One region of the Agromyces sp. NPDC060279 genome, then DNA from elsewhere that is predicted to be linked to it. Evidence: predicted binding sites of a transcription regulator. Region 1 holds the regulator's gene; each other region holds the start of a gene.

Region 1 (4,478 bases):
AACCGTGAGCTCGAGCGCGACCGGGCGGTCGGCCAGACGGTCGCCGCGCTGCTGCCCGTGCTCGACGACCTCGACCGGGCCGAGAAGCACGGCGACCTCGAGGGCGACACCGCCTTCGCCACGATCGCCGCGAAGCTCCGGCAGGTCACCGAGCGGCTCGGGCTGGTGCGCTTCGGCGCGGTCGGCGAGCCGTTCGACCCGCAGCTGCACGAGGCGATCTTCCAGCAGCCCGCCGACGACGTGGAGGTCGACACGGTCGCCGACGTCGTCGAGACCGGCTACCAGCTGGGCGAGGTCCAGCTGAGGCCGGCCAAGGTCGTGGTGAAGAGCCCGCAGGGCTGAGCCCCGGCAGACGGCCCCACGAGACGGGAGGAGATTCGCGCCAGGGGAGGATGGGATCGTTCGATCCGCCCTCCGCCGCAGCGAATCTCCTCCCGCTCCGTTCAGTAGATACGACAGACTTCAAGGAAAGGAGGTGCCGATGGCCAGTCAGGACTGGTTCGACAAGGACTTCTACCAGGTGCTCGGCGTCTCCAAGGACGCGAGCGACAGCGAGATCAAGAAGGTCTACCGCAAGCTCGCGCGCAAGTACCATCCCGACCAGAACCCCGGCGACGCCGCCGCGGAGGCGAAGTTCAAGGAGATCTCCGAGGCGAACGCCGTGCTCTCCGACCCCGAGCAGCGCAAGGAGTACGACGCCATCCGCGCGATGGGGTCAGGGGCGCGCTTCACGGCGCCCGGCGCGGGCGGCCAGGGCGGCTTCGAGGACGTCTTCGGCGGCATGTTCAATCAGGGCGGCGGCGGTCAGCGCTACACGTTCCAGCAGGGCGGCGACTACGACGACCTGCTCGGCGGGCTCTTCGGCGGCGGCCGCTTCGGGCAGCCCTCGGGCGGCTACCGCGGCTTCGGCGGGCCGACTCGCGGGCGCGACGTCACGGCGACGACCACGCTCGACTTCATCACGGCGACCAAGGGCGAGCAGATCACCCTGCAGACCTCCGACGGCAAGCCCATCACGGTGCGCATCCCCGCGGGCGTCGCCGACGGGCAGAAGATCAAGCTGCGCGGCAAGGGCCACCCCTCGCCCGACGGCGGTGAGACCGGCGACCTCATCCTCACCGTGCACGTGCGCAAGCACCCGGTCTTCGAACGCGACGGGCTGAACCTCCGCGTCACCGTGCCCGTGACGTTCACCGAGGCCGCGCTCGGCGCCACGATCCAGGTGCCGACCCTCGGCGGCGACCCCGTCAAGCTCCGCGTCGCGCCCGGCACTCCGAGCGGCCGCGTGCTGCGCGTGAAGGGCCGCGGCGTCGAGACGAAGAAGGGCACGGGCGACCTGCTCGCCGTCGTGCAGATCGCGGTTCCCTCGCACCTCTCGAAGGAGGCGAAGGAGGCCGTCGAGGCGCTCGCCGCCGCCCTCCCCGACGAGGACCCGCGAGAAGAACTCCTCGCCAAGGCCCGGAGCTAGCGATGGACGAGACGAGCCCGCTCTTCGTGATCTCGGTCGCGGCCGAGCTCGCGGGCATGCATCCGCAGACGCTGCGGCAGTACGACCGGCTCGGGCTCGTCTCGCCCACCCGCACGGCGGGCAAGTCGCGCCGCTACTCGATGCGCGACGTCGTGCAGCTGCGCGAGATCGCCCAGCTCTCGGCCGAGGGCGTGAGCCTCGAGGGCATCCGCCGGGTGCTCGGCCTCGAGGACGAGGTGCAGAGCCTGCGCGCCCGCGTGCGCGAGCTCGAGGCCGCGCTCGCCGATGAGATGCTGAACCGGCCGGGTCGCCGCGTGTTCGCCGCCGGCTCTGCCGGCGAGGTGGTCACGCTCAAGGCCGGCACGCGGGTGCGCCGCGAGAACGCGCTCGTCGTCTGGCGCCCCCTCGAGCACGAGTAAGAAGCCCGCGAGCAGCCGGCTCAGCGCCCCCAGGCCTCCGCGGGCGCCTCGATGACGTCATACGGCCGCGAGCTCCAGTGCGTCCCGTAGCCGTAGTGGCTCGACGCCCACGGCGAGGCCCAGATCGCCTGCGCGGTGGCGTCGGCCGAGTCGCCCCGCTGCAGCGCCGCATCGACCGCGGGGTAGCGCCCCGAGCGCAGGTTCTCCGCCGCGTAGTACGCCGCGACGACGAGGTCGGGGTAGCTGCCGAGGCCCGAGCCGCCGCCGGAGCCCTGCCCGTTGTTCAGCGGGTTGTTGCGGTTCCACCAGTTGTCGGCGCCGTTCTCCTGCCGCATCCAGCGCATCATGAACGTGACGTTCTCGTCGGTCACAGGCCAGTCGCCCTCGATCAGCACGAGCTTCGCCCAGTCCTCGTTCGTGCCTCCCGCGACGAGCGTCTCGGTGCCGGTCGAGGCGACGTAGGACTCCTCGGCCACGCCCGGCAGCACCGCGGCGTCGTGCACCTCGATCGACTGCACCGCCTCGGCGACGGTGTCGGCCGAGCCGTCGGCGACGAGGGCGACCGCCGCCGGGTCGGGGGCCGGTGAGCTCGGCGCGAGCGCGAGCCCGGCGGTCGTGCCCAGCACGACGACGGAGGCGAAGAGGGCCGCGAAGCGGCGGGCGACGGGCGGACGTGCGTCGTCGCTGCGGGGTCGCTCGCGCGCCGCCGCACCGGGGTTCGGGGCGACGGCCGGGTCGGTGGAGCGGGGGAACCGGCGGTGACGCATGCGGATGCGAGGGTAGCAAACCCGACTGGATCCCTCCAGAGCGCACCCAGTCGGCGCCGGGTAGCCTGCCGAGGTGGACTTCACTGCGCTGCGCCGGCATCCCGACGTCGAGGGGCCCGGACTCGAGGCATCCGATGCCGCCGACCGGCTGATCCTCGACGAGGCCCGGGCCGCCGTCGGGGCGCTCGCGCCCGGTGAGCTCGTCGTGATCGACGACGCTTTCGGGGCGCTCGCGCTCGGCGCGGTCGAGCTCGGCGCGCGCGACGTGCGGGTCCACCAGGACCCGATCACCGGTGAGCGCGCGCTCGCCGAGAACGCCGCCCGGCTCGGCCTCGCGCACGAGGTGCGCTCCGAGGCGTTCGGCCCGTCGCTCGTCGCCGGGGCGCGGCTCGTGCTGCTGCGGCTGCCGCGCTCGCTCGACCGCCTCGATGAGATCGCCGAGCTCGTCGCCCGGCACGCCGATCCCGACGTGGTGATCGTCGCCGGCGGCCGCCTGAAGCACATGTCGATCGCGATGAACGAGGTGCTCGGCCGCGCGTTCGCGCGCCTCGACGTGAGTCTCGCGCGGCAGAAATCGCGGGTGCTGCGGGCGAGCGAGGCCCGCGCCGAGCTGCGGCCGGCGCCCGGTGGAGCGGGAGCGGATGCCTCGACGGCCGCCTCGCCCGCACGCTGGCCGCGCCGGGAGCGGCACGACGAGCTCGGCCTCGTGGTCGTCGCGCACGGCGGCGTGTTCGCGGGCACGAAGGTCGACATCGGCACCCGGTTCCTGCTCGGCCACCTCGCCGAGGCCGTGCCCGACGCGGCATCCGCCGTGGACCTCGCCTGCGGCAGCGGCGTCATCGCGACGAAGCTCGCGCTCGCCCGACCGGGCATTCGGGTGACCGCGAGCGACCGCTCCGCGGCGGCCGCGGCATCCGCCCGCCTCACCGCGGCGGCGAACGGGGTCGGCGACCGGGTCGCGGTCGAACGCGCCGACGGCCTCGAGCTCCTCGCCGACGCGAGCGAACCGCTCGTGCTGCTGAACCCGCCGTTCCACAGCGACGCGGCGCTGTCCACGGGCATCGCGGGCCACCTCTTCGCCGAGGCCGCAAGGGTGCTGGCGCCCGGCGGCGAGCTCTGGTGCGTCTGGAACTCGCACCTGCGCTACCGCCCCCTGCTCGAACGGCTCGTCGGCCCGACGCGGCAGATCGCCAGGAACGCGAAGTTCACGGTGACGGCATCCCGGCGGGGCGCGTGACGGACGCGGGGCAGCCGGCCGACGACGAGCGGCCCGATCCGCGCCGCCTCACCTCCGTCGAGCAGCGCATCGACGCCGCCGCGCACCGCCTGCTCGCGGGCGCACCCGAGCACGGGGCGCGCGCGAAGCTGCTGGAGTTCCTGGTGTTCGGCGCGAAGCAGGCCTGGGCCTGCGTGTTCGGTGCCGCGCTGCTCGCCGTCATCGTCGCGGCACGCCTCTGGTACCCGGACGACGCCTGGCTCGCCCGCAACGACGCCCTGACCCTGGCGGCCGTCGCGATCCAGATCGTGATGCTCGCCACACGCCTCGAGACCGGCCGCGAGCTGTGGGTGATCGTGCTGTTCCACCTCACCGGCACCGCGATGGAGCTGTTCAAGACGGATGTCGGCTCGTGGAGCTACGACGGCGACGGGGTGCTCCGGATCGGGGCGGTGCCGCTGTTCTCCGGCTTCATGTACGCGGCCGTTGGCTCGTACATGGTGCGCGTCTATCGGCTCTTCGATCTGCGCTTCACGCGCTATCCGCGCCGCTGGCTGACGGCGATCGTCGCCGCGGCGATCTACGCGAACTTCTTCGGGCATCACTTC
Region 2 (4,478 bases), on a different contig from region 1:
CCGACCTCGCGGACGAGGACTGGATCGCGACCTTCGACTCGACCATCTGCCGCCAGTGGCTGCGGCGACTGTTCGACGGCGTCTCGAACGCGCCCCGCATCGTGCACGAATCGATGGAGTTCGAGAACCACCTGGAGCTCGTGCGCGCCGGGCTCGGGGTCGCGCTGGTGCCGCGGATGGGGCGGCCGGCGCTGCATCCCGACCTCGTCGCGATCCCGACCACGCAGCCCGCGTCGACCCGGGGAGTGTCGGCCGTGCACCGGCGGAGTCAGGCGGACTCGCCCGCGTTGCAGGTGGTGCTGGAGGGAGTGCGGGCGGTGGTAGATGCGCGCGGTGCGGCGTAGAGGATTCCAGGCCCTGGACTGAACTCGATGGCGGTTCGAGCCGATTGGCCCTGTTCGGGCTGCGCACGCTGGATCTGGGATGCCTCTTGTGGCCGCGTTGATGATCCAGCAGAATCGCAGCATATCGTCCGTTTCGTAAGTGCGAGGTCCGCATGCCCCGGTCATCGAGAACGCGGGTTCGTCGCCTGGGTCAAGCTGCTTTCGGTGCCGCCGCTGCGGTCTCGGTCGTGGCGGCTTTCGCTGGATGCTCCTCGTCGCCGCTCGACCTCGCGATCTTCGACCGCGAGCAGCAGGCCGCAGACCAGCCGCCCTCCTTCGTCGAGTTCCCCGACACGATTTACCAGGACACCATTCGCTACCTCGGCGAGGACTCGATCGGAACGCAGTACTTCGCCTCGGAGGCGAACGACCCGCAGGGGAGGGCCGTCTGCCTGACGGTCGTCGCGAGCGATGACGACTGGTCGACCGGATGCGCCACCTCGCTGCCGGTCGAGGTCACGATCGCGTCCGGCCTGCGCGCCACGCTCGAGCCGGATGCCTCAGGCGGTGACGAGCAGGTCGGTAGATACGTGTCGGTGGAGTTGCCGGCTCTATGACCGACCGAGGCTCCTGTGGCGTGGAAGTCGTCTGTAGCGCTGGCGGTTCGAAGGCGTCCGCAGTGGCGAAGCCGGTGCTGTGGTGAATGCGCTTTCGTGCGATTTCACGCTGGAAGAGGCTACCTTTGCGGTGCCGAACCGCCTCGACGTGCACTGACCCAGTCCGAGCTGAAGTCCGCCCAAATCTGTCGGTTCTGCTCCTGCAAGTCCAGGATTCTCGAAGTCGAAAGTTCCGACGCGGGAGTGGAAGCCACGTAGAAGTAGAGGCTGTCTTCCAACGCGTGCCACCTCGCGAGGCTCTCATCAGCAAGAACCCATCTGGCGCGCCAGTTGAAGTAGGGCTCGAGCGCGGACGCAGTTGTAACGAGCGCAGCGGCGACGAAGCCGAGATTCGCTGGCCAGGAGAGATTCGCAAACCCGGTTGCGATCGTCGCGGTCGCTGAGAGAGCAAACACGACTACCTGGGAAGCTGTGGCTAACTGGCTCCATCGAGTCCTCCGCCATCGCGCGTACTCCTTCGCTTCGCGAATATGGGTACGGACGGCTTCGGCGAGGTCTGAAGCGGACATCTCAGATGTCAGAGGATGCGATGGGGCGAACGGCTGTGGCTGCCTTTTGGTTGTCCTCACCTTCGGTGACTTCACCGTGCCCGCGCGTACCGCAAGCCGCGATTCGAGCCTCTCTACGTCGAGTGGATCTTCCGTTTGTGCCATACCGCGAAGTATCTCAAGCAAGAGGTGGCATACGAGCCACTGCCAGCCGAAAGACATGGCCCAGTTCTGGGGATGGTCGGCCGCGCGGCTTGCTGTAGTGAGGTGCGGTCGCCGAACGGAGACTCCGGGTTTGGGGAATACCTCCCGCCCCACGGTGTTGAACTTGAGCGAACCACACTCAACTTCAACCAGGAGGCCAGGTGCCCAACGACTTCAACGAGGCCGGCGCGAGCTCGTTCGACGAGTTCCTCGCCCGATACCTCGCGGGTGAGCAGGCCCGTCAGGCGCGGTCGATCGACCTCAGCCGGTTCCTGACGGCCCGCACCCAGAGCATTCTTCAGCAGGCGGGACGCTTCGCCCTCGAGCGCGGCCAGACCGAGCTCGACGCGCTGCACATCCTGCGCGTCATCGTCGAGGACGAGAGCGTGCAGGCGGCGATCCGCCGCGTCGGCGCGAGTCCCGAGCGCATCATCACCGCGACCGAGGCGCGCCTGCCCGCATCCGGCGACGTGCCCTTCGACGAGCTCGGTGAGCGGCGCGACGCCGCGACCATCACGCCCTCGGCCTCCCGCGCGCTGTTCCACAGCTACCAGGTGGCGCGCTCCTCTGGCGCGACCTACATCGACCCCGAGCACCTCTTCTTCGCGCTCGTGCTGGGTCAGGATGCCCCGGCCGGACAGGTGCTCGCCCGCGCGGGCGTCACCGCCGAGGCCCTGACGCAGACGATGCGGGACGGGGTGGAGGATTCCCTTCGACAGGGCACTGACGAGGATTCCCTTCGACAGGCTCAGGGAACCAACGAGCAGGCTCAGGGGACCAGCACGCCGACGCTCGACAAGTTCGGCATGGACCTCACCGAGCGCGCCCGCAACGGCGAGCTCGACCCCGTGATCGGCCGCGCCGACGAGATCGAGCAGACCATCGAGATTCTCTCCCGCCGCACGAAGAACAACCCCGTGCTCGTGGGCGAGGCGGGCGTCGGCAAGACTGCGATCGTCGAGGGCCTCGCGCAGGCCATCGTCGACGAGCAGGTGCCCGAAGCCCTCCTCGGCAAGCGCGTCATCGCGCTCGACCTGCCCGGCATGCTCGCCGGCACCCGCTACCGCGGCGACTTCGAGGAGCGCCTCACCAAGACGATGGAGGAGATCGCCGCCCACCGGGGCGAGCTGATCGTCTTCATCGACGAGGTGCACACCGTCGTCGGCGCCGGAGGCGCGGGCGAGGGCGGCATGGACGCGGGCAACATCCTGAAGCCGCGCCTCGCGCGCGGCGAGCTGCACCTCATCGGGGCGACCACGCTCAAGGAGTACCGCCAGATCGAGAAGGACCCCGCCCTCGAGCGCCGCTTCCAGCCGGTGCGCGTCGGCGAGCCCTCGATCGAGGACGCCGTGCGCATCCTCCACGGCCTGAAGCCCGCCTACGAGGAGCACCACGGCGTCGAGTACACGGACGACGCGCTGCGCGCCGCCGTCGAACTCGGCAGCCGCTACCTGCCCGACCGGGTGCTGCCCGACAAGGCGATCGACCTGATCGACCAGGCCGGCGCGCGACTGCGCCTCCGCCTCGGTGTGAAGACCGACGTGCCCGCGCTCATGGCGCGGCTCGCCGAGCTCGAGTCCGAGAAGAACGCCGCGGTCGCCGCCGAGCACTACGAGGAGGCATCCCGCATCCGCGACGAGATCGCGAAGGTGCAGGGGAAGCTGGACGAGGTGGGGGCGAGTTCCCTTCGACAGGCTCAGGGAACCAGTCAGGCTCAGGGAACCAGCGAGTCCCTTCGACAGGCTCAGGGAACCAGCCAGGACTCCCTTCGACAGGCTCAGGGGACCACGGTGGATGAGGCGCAGATCGCCGCGGTGATCTCGCGCGCCACCGGCATCCCCGTGAACCGCCTCACCGAGGGGGAGCGCGAGCGCCTCGCGACCCTCGAGGACGAGCTGCACGCCCGCGTGATCGGGCAGGACGACGCGGTCACCGCCGTCGCCAAGGCCGTGCGCCGCAACCGCACCGGCATGGGCGATGCGAAGCGGCCGGTCGGCTCGTTCCTGTTCCTCGGACCGACGGGCGTCGGCAAGACCGAGCTCGCCCGCGCGCTCGCCGCGAACCTGTTCCCTTCGACGGGCTCAGGGAGCGAGAACGTCATCCGGTTCGACATGTCGGAGTTCGGCGAGCGGCACACCGTGTCGCGGCTCGTCGGCGCCCCTCCCGGGTACGTCGGCTACGACGAGGCGGGCCAGCTCACCGAGCGCGTGCGCCGCAACCCGTACTCGATCGTGCTGTTCGACGAGATCGAGAAGGCGCACCCCGACGTGTTCAACCTGCTGCTGCAGGTGCTCGACGACGGACGCCTCACCGACGGGCAGGGCCGCACGGTCGACTTCCGCAACACGGTCGTCGTGATGACCTCGAATCTCGGTTCGGAGTTCCTCGCCTCGCGTTCCGGTGCGCTCGGCTTCGTCGCGTCCGCGGATGCCTCGGCCAACGGCTTCTCCTCGGAGAAGGACCTGCGCGACCGCGTCATGGGCAAGCTGCGCGAGGCGATGCGTCCCGAGTTCCTGAACCGCATCGACGAGATCGTGCTGTTCAAGAAGCTCACGAAGGACGAGATCGCCCGGATCGTCTCGCTCATGCTCGGCGCCACCCGTGCCCGCCTCGGCGCGCGCGAGATCGGCCTCGAGGTGACCGACGCGGCCGTCGCGTGGATGGCCGAGCACGGCTACGAGCCCGAGTTCGGCGCCCGCCCGCTGCGCCGCCTGATCCAGCGCGAGGTCGACGACCGCATCTCCGACCTGCTCGTCTCCGGCGAGCTCGGCGACGGCGGACTCGTG
Region 3 (4,478 bases), 510 kb from region 1:
CGCCGCACTCGCCCGGCTCGCGCCCCGCGCCGACACCTGACGCGCGCTACTGCGCGGCGGCGAGGATCTGCCGGTGCAGGGCGAGCAGCCCGGCGGTGCGCTCGGCGGGCCCGCGGCCGAAGCCGCACTCGGTGCCGATGCCGAACTCGGCGACGCCCGCGGCGGCGAGCGCCTCGCGCGCGGGGGCGATGCGGGCGAGCGCGCCGTCGATTCCGTCCTCGTGGTGCACGAGCCCGAGGAACGGCGTCGTCCCGGCGGGCAGCGCCCAGCCGGCGAGCGGTGCCGCGTAGGCGGCATCCGTCCGCTCGATCGGCACCGGCAGGTGCACCCAGTCGATGCGCCGGGCGACGGCCGTGCCGAGCGCGTTGGCGACGGCGACGAGGCGGCCGGCATCCTGCGGCTCGACGAAGTGCTTCTCGCCGACGTCGCCGTAGCAGAGGTGGAAGCCGAGCTCCGCGCCCTCCGGCACCGCGTCGGCGAGCTCGGCGGCGAGGCGTGCGACCTCGGCGACGAGCGCGTCGGCCTCGTCGCCGCCGCCGTCGGTGCCGTCCGCGGCTGCGAAGAAGGCCTCGAGGGGGCCGCCCCCGAGGCTGATGCCCTCGAGGTAGGCGAACTCGGTCGCGAGGTCGAGCTGCACGGCCAGGTCTTCCGCCGGGATCGCCGCCGTGATCGCGTGCAGTTCCGCAACGAGCGCCGCGGCGTACGCCGGATACACGGCGGCCCGGTCGGCGGGGGCGACGAAGCTCGTCACCGGGGCGAGCGGCGAGGGCAGGCAGACCTGGAAGCGGGTGCCCGCGGGGATGACGCCCGCCTCCCGCAGCCGCACGAACTCGGCGTGGCTCTCGATCGCGGCGGCTGCATACCCGAGCGGGCCGAACGACAGCTCTGCGGCCGGCACCGTGCCGTCGAGGAGCAGCGGGCGAAGGTCGAAGCCGGCGACGACGATGGGGTCGATGGGCGCGCGCACGAGGCCGGCGACCCGGTCGAACGCGGCGCCCTGGAAGAGGATCCAGTGGAAGCGTTCGCCCACCTCGCCGTCGGGGATGCGGGGTAGCGCCGCTCCGAGCTCGCCCGCTGCGAGGCGGAAGACGGCCTCGGCGGTGGGCTGGTTGACGGATCCGACGAGGTGCGCGCCGGCGACGCGGGGGAGCTGAGGCATCCGTTCAGCCTAGCTCTGCGCAGAGGTCCGAAATCCGCTGCCCGACAGGGCTCCCGCTCGGCGCGGCGCGGCGAGAATGGGGGCATGACCCGCCGCCACGCCACCCTGCCGACCGCGCTCGGCGAGCTGCTCGTCGTCGCGGACGCGGGCGGGATCGCCGGGCTCTACTTCCCGGCGCACTGGCACCCGCCGGCCGCGGGCTCGCTGGGCGCGGGGGTGGATGCCTTGGCCGACCCGCTGCTGACGGAGCTCGCGCGGCAGCTCGACGACTACCTCGCCGGGCGGCGTCGCGACTTCGACGTGCCGATGGAGCCGGCCGGTGACGCGTTCGAGCACCGGGTGTGGGCGATGCTTCGCGAGATCCCGTTCGGGGCGACCACGACGTACGGCGAGCTCGCGCTCCGGCTCGGCGACCGGAACCTCGCCCGCATGGTGGGGCGCGCGGTCGGGCACAACCCGATCAGCATCCTGGTGCCGTGCCACCGGGTCGTCGGCGCCGACGGCTCGCTCACGGGCTATGCGGGCGGGCTCGAGCGCAAGCGCACGCTGCTCGAGCTCGAGGGCGCCGAGGTGGTGGCGCAGCGGCGGCTGTTCTGAGCGGTCCGGGCGTTGGCACTCTCCCGGGTCGAGTGCTAATCTGGGAGTGTTGAGTCGATGCGACTCAACTCTGAAACCTCGGGCCGCAGACCCGCGGCCCGCACGAGTGAGAGGAGACGCCCATGGCACTGACCTGGGACCCGTTCCGCGACCTCGACCGGCTCGCGGCGACCATGCTCGACTCGCGGCAGGGGCCGCGCATGATGCCCATCGACCTGCATCGCGACGGCGATCACTACGTGCTCTCCGCCGACCTTCCGGGCGTCGACCCGGGCTCGATCGACATCGACATCGACGGACAGCTGCTGACCATCCGCGCCGAGCGCACGCTCCGCGGCGACGAGGGCGTGAAGTGGCTCGCGCACGAGCGGCCGAGCGGCTCGTTCCTCCGCCAGCTCAGCGTGGGCGAGGGCATCGACACGGCATCGATCAGCGCGCACTACGACAATGGCGTGCTGAGCGTGCTGCTGCCGGTGTCCGAGCGCGCGAAGCCGCGCAAGGTCGAGGTCCGCCAAGGTGCCGGCGCGGACGCGCCCAAGGAGGTCGCGGCGAGCTGAGCCGCGAACGGCGACAGGCGCCGCGAACGGCGACAGGCGCCGCGAACGGCAAGACGACGAGCGGGGCGGTGCGCAGGGCGCGCCGCCCCGCTCCGTCTGCGCTCAGGCGGCCGAGTTCGCGGCGATCGCCGCGCGGAGCACCCCGTCGGCCGCGTCGAGGGCGGCCGGGGCGGCGGCCGCGGGCAGGCCGGTGCGCAGCACCAGGATCGCCTGCTTGACCGAGCCACCCACGGCGGCGAGCGCCTCGCTCGCCGTGTCGGCGTCGACCTCCGCGAGCGCCATGATGGTGCGCACCGAGCGCGCGTGCAGCTTGCGGTTCGTGGCCTGCAGATCGACCATGATGCCCTGATAGGTCTTGCCGAGCTTGATCATCGAGATCGTCGTCAGCATGTTCGCGACGAGCTTCTGCGCGGTGCCCGACTTCAGCCGCGTCGATCCCGCCACGAACTCCGGGCCCACGACGACGTCAATCGCGATGTCGGCGATGGCGCCGATCGCCGAGGGGGCGTTCGAGGCGATCGCGATCGTGAGGGCCCCGCGCTCGCGCGCGTACCGGAGCCCGCCGACGGCGTAGGGCGTGCGGCCGGAGGCGGAGATGCCGACGACGACGTCGGCGGGGCCGACGGCGAGCTCGGCGAGCTGCGCGGGCGCGCCGTCCTCGTCGTCCTCGGCGTTCTCGACGGCCTCGCGGATGGCGGTGTCGCCGCCCGCGATGAGGCCGACGATGAGCGCGGGGTCGGTGCCGAACGTCGGCGGGCACTCGCTCGCGTCGAGCACGCCGATGCGTCCCGCGGTGCCCGCGCCCAGGTAGACGAGGCGCCCGCCGCGGCGCATCCGCTCGACGATGCCGTCGATCGCCCTGGTGATCTCCGGTGCCCGCGCCGCGACGGCCTCCGGCACCCGGCGGTCCTCCGCGTTCATCGCGAGCACGAGCTCCTCGGTGCTGAGCAGGTCGAGGTCGCCGCGCTGCTCCGCCTGCTCGGTCGTGAGCGTGGCGAGCTCGTCCATCAGCGCCTCGAGCTCGTCGGCGCCCAGAACGGGCTCGCTGCGATCGGCCGCCGGTGACTGGGGCATGACAGGCTCCTGGAGGGTCGGGCCGATCCGCTCGGCCATGTAAAGAGTCTACGGTGGATGCGCAATTAATGTAACTGATTTTCGAGACGCGCAGCGCTCCGGGCGCCGAGCCGGGGTCGCGGCGGGCATACTTGGAGCGACCGACCGGCCGAGACGGGGGACCAAGTGAGCATCCAGTCGACGATCGACGCCGCCGCGGCCTCGCTCTCCCCGTCGCTCGCCCGCATCGCCGCGGTCGTGCGCGACAACCCCTCGATCGTGATCGACAACACGATCAACGAGCTCGCCGCGGCCTGCGACACCTCGGTCGCCTCGGTGGTGCGTTTCTGCCACGCGATCGGCTTCGCCGGCTACGCCCCGCTGCGGATGGCCCTCGCCACGGAGCTCGGCCGGCAGTCGGCGCAGTTCGTCGGGCAGGCCGACTTCGGGGCCGACCTCGGCCGCGACGACACCCTGCCGCAGATGGCGGCGAAGCTCGCCTCGCTCGAGATGCTCGCGATCGAGGAGACCCTCGGCGATCTCGACTTCGCGGTGGCGGAGCGCGTGGTCGACGCGCTCGACGGGGCGTCCCGCATCCTGCTGTACGGCGTCGGTGCGAGCCAGTTCGTCGGCGAGGACCTCGGGCACAAGCTGCTCCGCCTCGGCCGCAACGCGGTCGTGCTCTCCGACCCGCACGAGGCCGTCGCGGCGGCGTCGCTGCAGATCCCGGGCACCGTCGCGATCGGCTTCTCGCACCTCGGCGAGACGGTCGAGTGCGTGCGCTTCCTCGAGGTCGCCGCGGAGAGCGGGGCGACGACGGTCGCGCTGACCGCGGTGAAGGACTCGACGATCGCCCGCACCGCCGATCACGCCCTCTTCACCGCGGTGCGGGAGACGGCCTTCCGGGCCGGCGCGATGGTGAGCCGCATCGCCCAGCTCGCCGTGATCGACTGCCTCTTCGTCGGGGTCGCGCAGCGCCGCTACGACGAGACGGTCGAGGCGCTCCGCCGCACCCGCGAGGTCACCCGGGCGCTGCGCGGTCGCTGAGCCGCGACCGACGGGCGGATGGCCGGTTGCGACGGTCGTCGCCCGGCCTCGTTCATTGCGATCGT

What was found. The regulator HspR, encoded in region 1, represses chaperone genes until heat shock. The targets are predictions, from matches to a motif close to AAGTTGAGTCNNNNNGACTCAACTT.
Region 2: the regulator HspR is predicted to act here: its motif matches at 1,814-1,838, upstream of ACFWE1_RS13270 (ATP-dependent Clp protease ATP-binding subunit).
Region 3: the regulator HspR is predicted to act here: its motif matches at 1,803-1,827, upstream of ACFWE1_RS05835 (Hsp20/alpha crystallin family protein).

Annotation. Positions count from the first base shown of each region.
Region 1 covers NZ_JBHXBK010000001.1:1,738,234-1,742,711, reverse strand. Annotated here, with positions in the region: gene ACFWE1_RS08290 (nucleotide exchange factor GrpE) at 1-342, shown strand, start outside; gene ACFWE1_RS08285 (DnaJ C-terminal domain-containing protein) at 482-1,468, shown strand; gene ACFWE1_RS08280 (heat shock protein transcriptional repressor HspR) at 1,471-1,887, shown strand; gene ACFWE1_RS08275 (hypothetical protein) at 1,908-2,654, opposite strand; gene ACFWE1_RS08270 (class I SAM-dependent methyltransferase) at 2,728-3,891, shown strand; gene ACFWE1_RS08265 (DUF817 domain-containing protein) at 3,888-4,478, shown strand, end outside.
Region 2 covers NZ_JBHXBK010000004.1:132,458-136,935, reverse strand. Annotated here, with positions in the region: gene ACFWE1_RS13280 (LysR family transcriptional regulator) at 1-344, shown strand, start outside; gene ACFWE1_RS13275 (hypothetical protein) at 572-940, shown strand; gene ACFWE1_RS13270 (ATP-dependent Clp protease ATP-binding subunit) at 1,854-4,478, shown strand, end outside.
Region 3 covers NZ_JBHXBK010000001.1:1,232,878-1,237,355, reverse strand. Annotated here, with positions in the region: gene ACFWE1_RS05845 (hypothetical protein) at 47-1,159, opposite strand; gene ACFWE1_RS05840 (methylated-DNA--[protein]-cysteine S-methyltransferase) at 1,244-1,756, shown strand; gene ACFWE1_RS05835 (Hsp20/alpha crystallin family protein) at 1,879-2,313, shown strand; gene murQ (N-acetylmuramic acid 6-phosphate etherase) at 2,416-3,321, opposite strand; gene ACFWE1_RS05825 (MurR/RpiR family transcriptional regulator) at 3,553-4,413, shown strand.